DNA from 2 places in the Pseudarthrobacter sp. CC12 genome. Region 1 is predicted to be linked to the other one. Evidence: riboswitches for the same ligand, from Rfam matches in the RefSeq annotation. Region 1 holds a riboswitch; the other holds the start of a gene.
The links. A riboswitch is a leader RNA that binds a small molecule or an ion and turns the genes downstream of it on or off. The one in region 1 is predicted to bind glycine.
Positions count from the first base shown of each region.

Region 2: linked by a shared signal. The riboswitch ahead of gcvP (aminomethyl-transferring glycine dehydrogenase) and the one ahead of gcvP (aminomethyl-transferring glycine dehydrogenase) in region 1 are both predicted to bind glycine.

Region 1 covers NZ_JARDJH010000054.1:3,802-7,212, reverse strand. The annotation lists gene cycA (D-serine/D-alanine/glycine transporter) at 1-460, opposite strand, end outside; glycine riboswitch at 614-711, opposite strand; glycine riboswitch at 1,023-1,122, shown strand; gene gcvP (aminomethyl-transferring glycine dehydrogenase) at 1,276-3,411, shown strand, end outside.
Region 2 covers NZ_JARDJH010000042.1:2,194-5,604, reverse strand. The annotation lists gene PV772_RS20050 (MFS transporter) at 1-364, opposite strand, end outside; gene PV772_RS20045 (TetR/AcrR family transcriptional regulator) at 447-983, shown strand; glycine riboswitch at 1,075-1,172, shown strand; gene gcvP (aminomethyl-transferring glycine dehydrogenase) at 1,365-3,411, shown strand, end outside.

The sequences.
Region 1 (3,411 bases):
AGGCCTTGACGGTGGTGAGGTTCAGCAGGAGAAGGATGGCTACGGTGGCCAGGCCGGGGATCCACAGGGGCACCCCGGGCCACAGTTCCCGGGAGTAGCCGGCGATGGCGATGACATCGGCGATGCCGGTGATGACCCAGCAGAACCAGTAGGTCCAGCCCGTAAAGAAGCCGGCCCACGGGCCCAGCAGATCTGCGGCGAAATCGCTGAAGGACTTGTAGTTGAGGTTGCTGAGCAGCAGTTCACCCATGGCACGCATGACGAAGAACAGCATGAAACCGATGATCATGTATACGAAGATCACCGAGGGGCCGGCTGCCGAGATGGTCTTGCCGGAACCCATGAACAGGCCGGTGCCGATTGCGCCGCCGATGGCGATCAGTTGGATGTGGCGGTTGCTGAGCTGCCGCTCCAGGTGCGGGGCTCCGCTGCCGGGGGACGTCGGGGAATGGGTCGTCATTGAGGAACTCCATCGTTCGAGCGGCACCCGGGGTGTCGCAAAGATTGGATTTCCTCCCCGCTCTGTCTTGGACCTGAGAGTTTCCACTCGCCGGGATGGCGTGCTTGCACCGTCGGTGAGCCAGGACAGGGCCTGGCTGCTTTCCAGAGTTGCCTCACCGCGGCGGTACGTGGGCCTGAGAGTTTCCTGGGGAGGGTTTGCTCCTACGGCGCCTGCTGAACGTACCGGCAGGGCTCTCCCGCCGCAGGTCAAAAGCGTTGATTGGTAAATCAGTGTTCAGTTATCGGAGGGCATCAGCTGCGGGCTTTCCAGCCGCACGGCGCATTTTTGGGCCTCCGGTAATCACAGCCGGCGACGGAGCGCCCAGCGTTCTTTGGGCCAGTTCCGCTGTCCGGCCGGATCACGGGGTTCAGTGTGGCGTCCGTCACGAACAAAAGTCAAGCCCGGCATTACGACGCCGCCGTAATGCTGCCGCCGGCAGCCTTCATGACGGGCCAACTTGCACCCCCGGGCCGCATCCTGTAACTTGTGAGCCGAATCACCCACATTTCAATAAGCCTTTCGAGCTGTGGCGGGAGAGTTCTCCCGGCCATCACCGGGCAGGCGCCGTAGGAGCAAATCCTCCCCAGGAATCTCTCAGGCCCATGTACCGTCACGGCGAGGCGACTCTGGAAAGCAGTGCTGCTCCGGCAGTACTCACCGACGGTGCAAGCAGGCCCTGGCTGGGTTTGCGGAATCTCTCAGGTCCAATACAGAGCGGGGAGGGACCCGATCCATGCCGAGCCACCCGTGGCCGGCCAATCCTGGAGTTCCTCATGACGATTCAATCCCAACCGTCTGTCTTTGCGGACCGGCACATCGGTGCACGCCGCCAGGCTGACGTGGACACCATGCTCAAGGCCGTTGGCTACGACAGCGTTGACGGCCTTGTGGACATCGCCGTCCCCAATTCGATCCGCCAGTCCAAGCCGCTCGCGCTCAAGGGCGCCCTCAGCGAGGTTGAGGTGCTTGCTGAATTGCGCCGGCTGGCCGCCAAGAACAAGACCGCTGTCCAGATGATCGGCCAGGGCTACTACGACACCATCACCCCTGCGGTGATCCGCCGGAACGTGCTGGAAGCCCCCGCCTGGTACACCGCCTACACGCCCTACCAGCCCGAAATTTCCCAAGGCCGGCTCGAGGCACTCCTGAACTTCCAGACCATGGTCCAGGACCTGGTTGGCCTGCCCATCGCCAACGCCTCGCTGCTGGACGAAGCCACCGCCGTGGCCGAGGCCGTGCTGATGATGCGCCGCGCCAACAAAAACAAGGACGCCCGCGACGGCAAGACCGTCCTGGACGCCGACGTCCTGCCCCAGACCATCGCCATCGTCAAGGGCCGCGCCGAGGCGCTCGGCTTCGAGGTTGAGGTTGCCGACCTGTCCAACGGCCTGCCCGACGGCGACATCAACGGCATCGTGCTCCAGCAGCCCGGCGCCTCCGGCCGCGTCTTCAACCACGCAGGCGTCATCGCCGAGGCCAAGGAACGCGGCGCACTGGTTACCGTCGCTGCCGACCTGCTGGCCCTGACCCTGATCACCCCTCCGGGGGAGCAGGGCGCCGACATCGCCGTCGGCTCCACCCAGCGTTTCGGTGTGCCGCTGTTCTTCGGCGGCCCGCACGCCGCCTACATGGCCGTGGCCAAGGGCCTGGAGCGTTCCATGCCCGGCCGCCTGGTGGGCGTGTCCAAGGACGACGCCGGCCTCCCGGCCTACCGCCTGGCGCTGCAGACGCGCGAGCAGCACATCCGCCGCGAAAAGGCCACGTCCAACATCTGCACCGCGCAGGCCCTGCTGGCCATCGTGTCCTCCTTCTACGCCGTTTACCACGGCCCGGACGGACTGAAGGCCATCGCCGAGCGCGTCCACAACAACTCCCGCGCCCTGGCCACCACCCTCAAGGTCGCAGGCCGGGAACTGGCCACTGAGACGTTCTTCGACACGGTCACTGTCTCCGTTCCCGGCAAGGCCGCCAAGGTCATCACCGCTGCTGAAGCACGCGGGATCAACCTGCGGCATATTGATGCCGACACCATCGGCGTGTCCGTGGATGAAACCACGACGCCGGAAATCCTGTCCGCGATCGCCGTCGCCTTCGGTGCCGGCCCCGTGGTGGACGCCGAGGGCTTCGAACTGCCCGCAGAGGTGCTCCGCACCTCCGAGTACATGCAGCACCCGGTGTTCAACACCCACCGGTCCGAAACCCAGCTCCTGCGCTACATCCGCAAGCTCTCTGACCGGGACCTCGCGCTGGACCGCACCATGATCCCGCTGGGCTCGTGCACCATGAAGCTGAATGCCACCGCCGAGATGGAAGCCATCTCCTGGCCGGAGTTCGCCTCCATCCACCCCTTCGCCCCGGACTCCCAGACCGAAGGCTGGCGTGAACTGATCAGTGGCCTGGAAGCCGACTTGGCGGAAATCACCGGCTACGACCAGGTGTCCCTCCAGCCCAACGCCGGGTCCCAGGGCGAGCTCGCCGGCCTGCTGGCCATCCGCGGCTACCACCGCGCGAACGGCGACACCCAGCGCAACGTCTGCCTGATCCCGGCCTCGGCCCACGGCACCAACGCCGCCTCCGCCGTCCTGGCCGGCATGAAGGTCGTCGTCGTTGCCACGGCCGCGGATGGAACGATTGACCACGAGGACCTGTACGCAAAGATCGAGGCGAACAAGGACGTCCTCTCGGCGATCATGATCACCTACCCATCCACCCACGGCGTCTACGATGCGGACGTGACCGAGATCTGCGAGGCCGTCCATGCTGCCGGCGGCCAGGTCTACGTTGACGGAGCCAACCTGAACGCCCTGGTCGGCCTGGCCCAGCCGGGCAAGTTCGGCGGGGATGTGTCCCACCTGAACCTGCACAAGACCTTCTGCATCCCGCACGGCGGCGGCGGACCCGGCGTCGGC
Region 2 (3,411 bases), on a different contig from region 1:
CCGCGCGGCCGGCGATCAGCCACTCCGGGGTGGGCGCGAATGCCGTGGCGGCGGACAGCCCTGCGAAGCCCAGGCTGCCGACGACCAGCAGCCGCCGCCGCCCAATCCGGTCGCCGAGGCTTCCCATTGATACCAGCAGCCCTGCCAGGACCAGTGGATAGGCGTCCACGATCCACAGCAGCTGCAGGCCCGTCGGTTCCAGGGCGCGGGCGATGGCGGGCAGGGCGAAGGTCAGGGCGGTATTGTCCACTGCCACCAGCAGCACGGGAAACATCAGCAGCCCCAACGCGAGCCAATCCCGCCACGGTGGCCGCATGGCGGAGCTGTCCCTTTGTAAGGAGGCCGGGCGAATGGAGGTCGTCATGTAATAACTGTACCGTCTGGACGGTATAGTTTGAAACCGAAGCATTCCTTCTTCCCTGCCGGTGGAGGGCATGATGGAAGGCATGCCCCGAAAGCCTGTAGCCCGTGATGCGGTCCTTGACGCCTTCGAGTCCCTGCTGATCGAAGTGGGGGAGCGCGCTGCAACCCTCGACGCCGTAGCCCGTAAGGCCGGGGTGTCCAAAGGTGGCCTCCTCTACCACTTTCCCAACAAGGAAGCGCTCATCGCCGTGCTGCTGGACCGCCTTGAGGGGTTGGCCAAGGCGGATGCCGACGCGATGGCTTCGGCCAGCGAAGGTGCCGCCGCGTATTTCATCCGTTCCTCTGTCTGGGCGGATACTCCTCTGGACCGGGTCATTGTGGCCGCCACGCGGCTTGCCGAGGTGGCGCATGAGGAGACCCGCCGCCGGTTCGCCGCCATCCAGCAGCGGTGGCTGGACGAGATTGCTGCGGATGTGGGGCCCGGCCTGGCCAGGGCTGTCCTGTATATGGGTGACGGTTTGTACTTCAATGCCATGCTTTCCGTGGGCCCTGCGCCGGAAGGCGGAGCAGCCGCTGACGTGGAGGAACTCCTGGCCGCGTTGGAACGGCTCCGCAGGTAGTTTTCCATTTGCCGGAGGGCTTCTGGCGTAGGACAATGGAGAGTTGTGAGGGCTGTCACCGGCCGTCATGATCCAACAAATGAATAGCCTTTGATCTGCGGCGGGAGAGTTCTGCCGGAAGTACAGGCAGGCGCCGTAGGAGCAAATCCTCCCCAGGAATCTCGCAGGCCCCTGTACCGCCGCGGCGAGGCACCTCTGGAAAGCAGCAGGCAGTTGTCCGGCCTCCCTTGGGGGAAGCGGAACGGCTGTTGTGCTCACCGACGGTGCAAGCGGTTCCTGCGCAGGCAGGCGACGCGGAAACTCTCAGGTCCAATACAGAGCGGGGAGGGACCCGAATAGCTGTGGCGTACCCTGCGCCGCCTGAATAAATGGAGTTCCTTCGTGTCGGTTACCCCAACCTCCACCACCTTCGTAGACCGCCACATTGGCGCACGCCGCCAGGACGACGCCGACACCATGCTCAAAGCCGTGGGCTACGGCACGGTCGATTCCCTGGTGGACACCGCCGTGCCCAAGGTCATCCGCCAGGACACGGCCCTCCGCCTGCAGGATGCCCTCAGTGAGGTTGAGGTGCTTGCTGAATTGCGCCGGCTGGCCGCCAAGAACAAGACCGCGGTCCAGATGATTGGCCAGGGCTACTACGACACCATCACCCCTGCCGTGATCCGCCGGAACATCCTCGAGGCCCCGGCCTGGTACACCGCCTACACCCCGTACCAGCCCGAAATTTCCCAGGGCCGGCTTGAGGCACTCCTGAACTTCCAGACCATGGTCCAGGACCTGGTGGGCCTGCCCATCGCCAACGCCTCCCTGCTGGATGAAGCCACCGCCGTGGCCGAAGCGGTGCTGCTCATGCGCCGCGCCAACAAGACCAAAGACGCCCACGACGGCAAGACCGTCCTGGACATTGACGTGCTGCCGCAGACCATTGCCATCGTCAAGGGCCGCGCCGAGGCGCTCGGCTTCGAGGTTGAGGTTGCCGACCTGTCCAAGGGCCTCCCTGAAGGTGCGATCAACGGGATCGTGCTCCAGCAGCCCGGCGCCTCAGGCCGGGTCTGGGATCAGTCCGCCACCATTGCGGCGGCGAAGGACCGCGGTGCGCTGGTTACCGTGGCCGCCGACCTGCTGGCCCTGACCCTGATAACGCCTCCCGGCGAGCAGGGCGCCGACATCGCCGTCGGCTCCACGCAGCGTTTCGGGGTGCCGCTGTTCTTCGGCGGGCCGCACGCCGCCTACATGGCCGTCCGCAAGGGCCTGGAGCGTTCCATGCCCGGCCGCCTGGTGGGCGTGTCCAAGGACGACGCAGGGATGCCCGCGTACCGCCTCGCGCTGCAGACGCGCGAGCAGCACATCCGCCGCGAAAAGGCCACGTCCAACATCTGCACCGCGCAGGCCCTCCTGGCCATCGTCTCCTCCATGTACGCCGTCTACCACGGCCCCGACGGGCTGAAGGCGATCGCGGAAACCGCCCACGGCCATGCACGAACACTGGCGGCCTCGCTGGCGGGTGCCGGTGTGGAGGTGCTGCACACGAGCTTTTTCGACACCCTGACGGTCCGGGTCCCGGGACGCGCTGCCGCGATTGTCGCCGCCGCCGAAGCACGCGGGATCAACCTGCGTCCCGTCGACGCCGACACCGTGGGCATTTCCCTGGATGAAACCACGACGCCGGCCATCGTCGCCGAGGTTGCCGACGTCTTTGGCGCCACCGTTGCCGGGATCCGCGGCGAGGGCCAGGGCTTTGTGCTGGAGGCCGCCGTGGAGCGTTCCTCCGACTACCTGCAGCACCCGGTCTTCAACACGTACCGGTCCGAAACCCAGCTCCTGCGCTACATCCGGAAGCTGTCGGACCGGGACCTCGCGCTGGACCGCACCATGATCCCGCTGGGCTCGTGCACCATGAAGCTGAACGCCACCGCCGAGATGGAAGCCATCTCCTGGCCGGAGTTTGCCTCCATCCACCCCTTCGCCCCGGACTCCCAGACCGAAGGCTGGCGCGAACTCATCGCGGACCTGGAAGCGGACCTGACCACGATCACCGGGTATGACCAGGTGTCCATCCAGCCCAACGCGGGCTCCCAGGGCGAACTGGCCGGGCTGCTGGCTATCCGCGGGTACCACCACTCCCGCGGCGAGCAGCAGCGCAACGTCTGCCTGATCCCGGCCTCGGCCCATGGCACCAACGCTGCCTCCGCCGTCCTGGCCGGCATGAAGGTCGTAGTGGTTGCCACCGCCGCGGACGGCACCATCAATCACGATGACCTGACGGCCAAGATCGAGGCGAACAAGGACGTCCTCTCGGCGATCATGATCACCTACCCGTCCACCCACGGCGTCTACGATGCGGACGTGACCGAGATCTGCGAGGCCGTCCATGCTGCCGGTGGCCAGGTCTACGTCGACGGCGCCAACCTGAACGCCCTGGTGG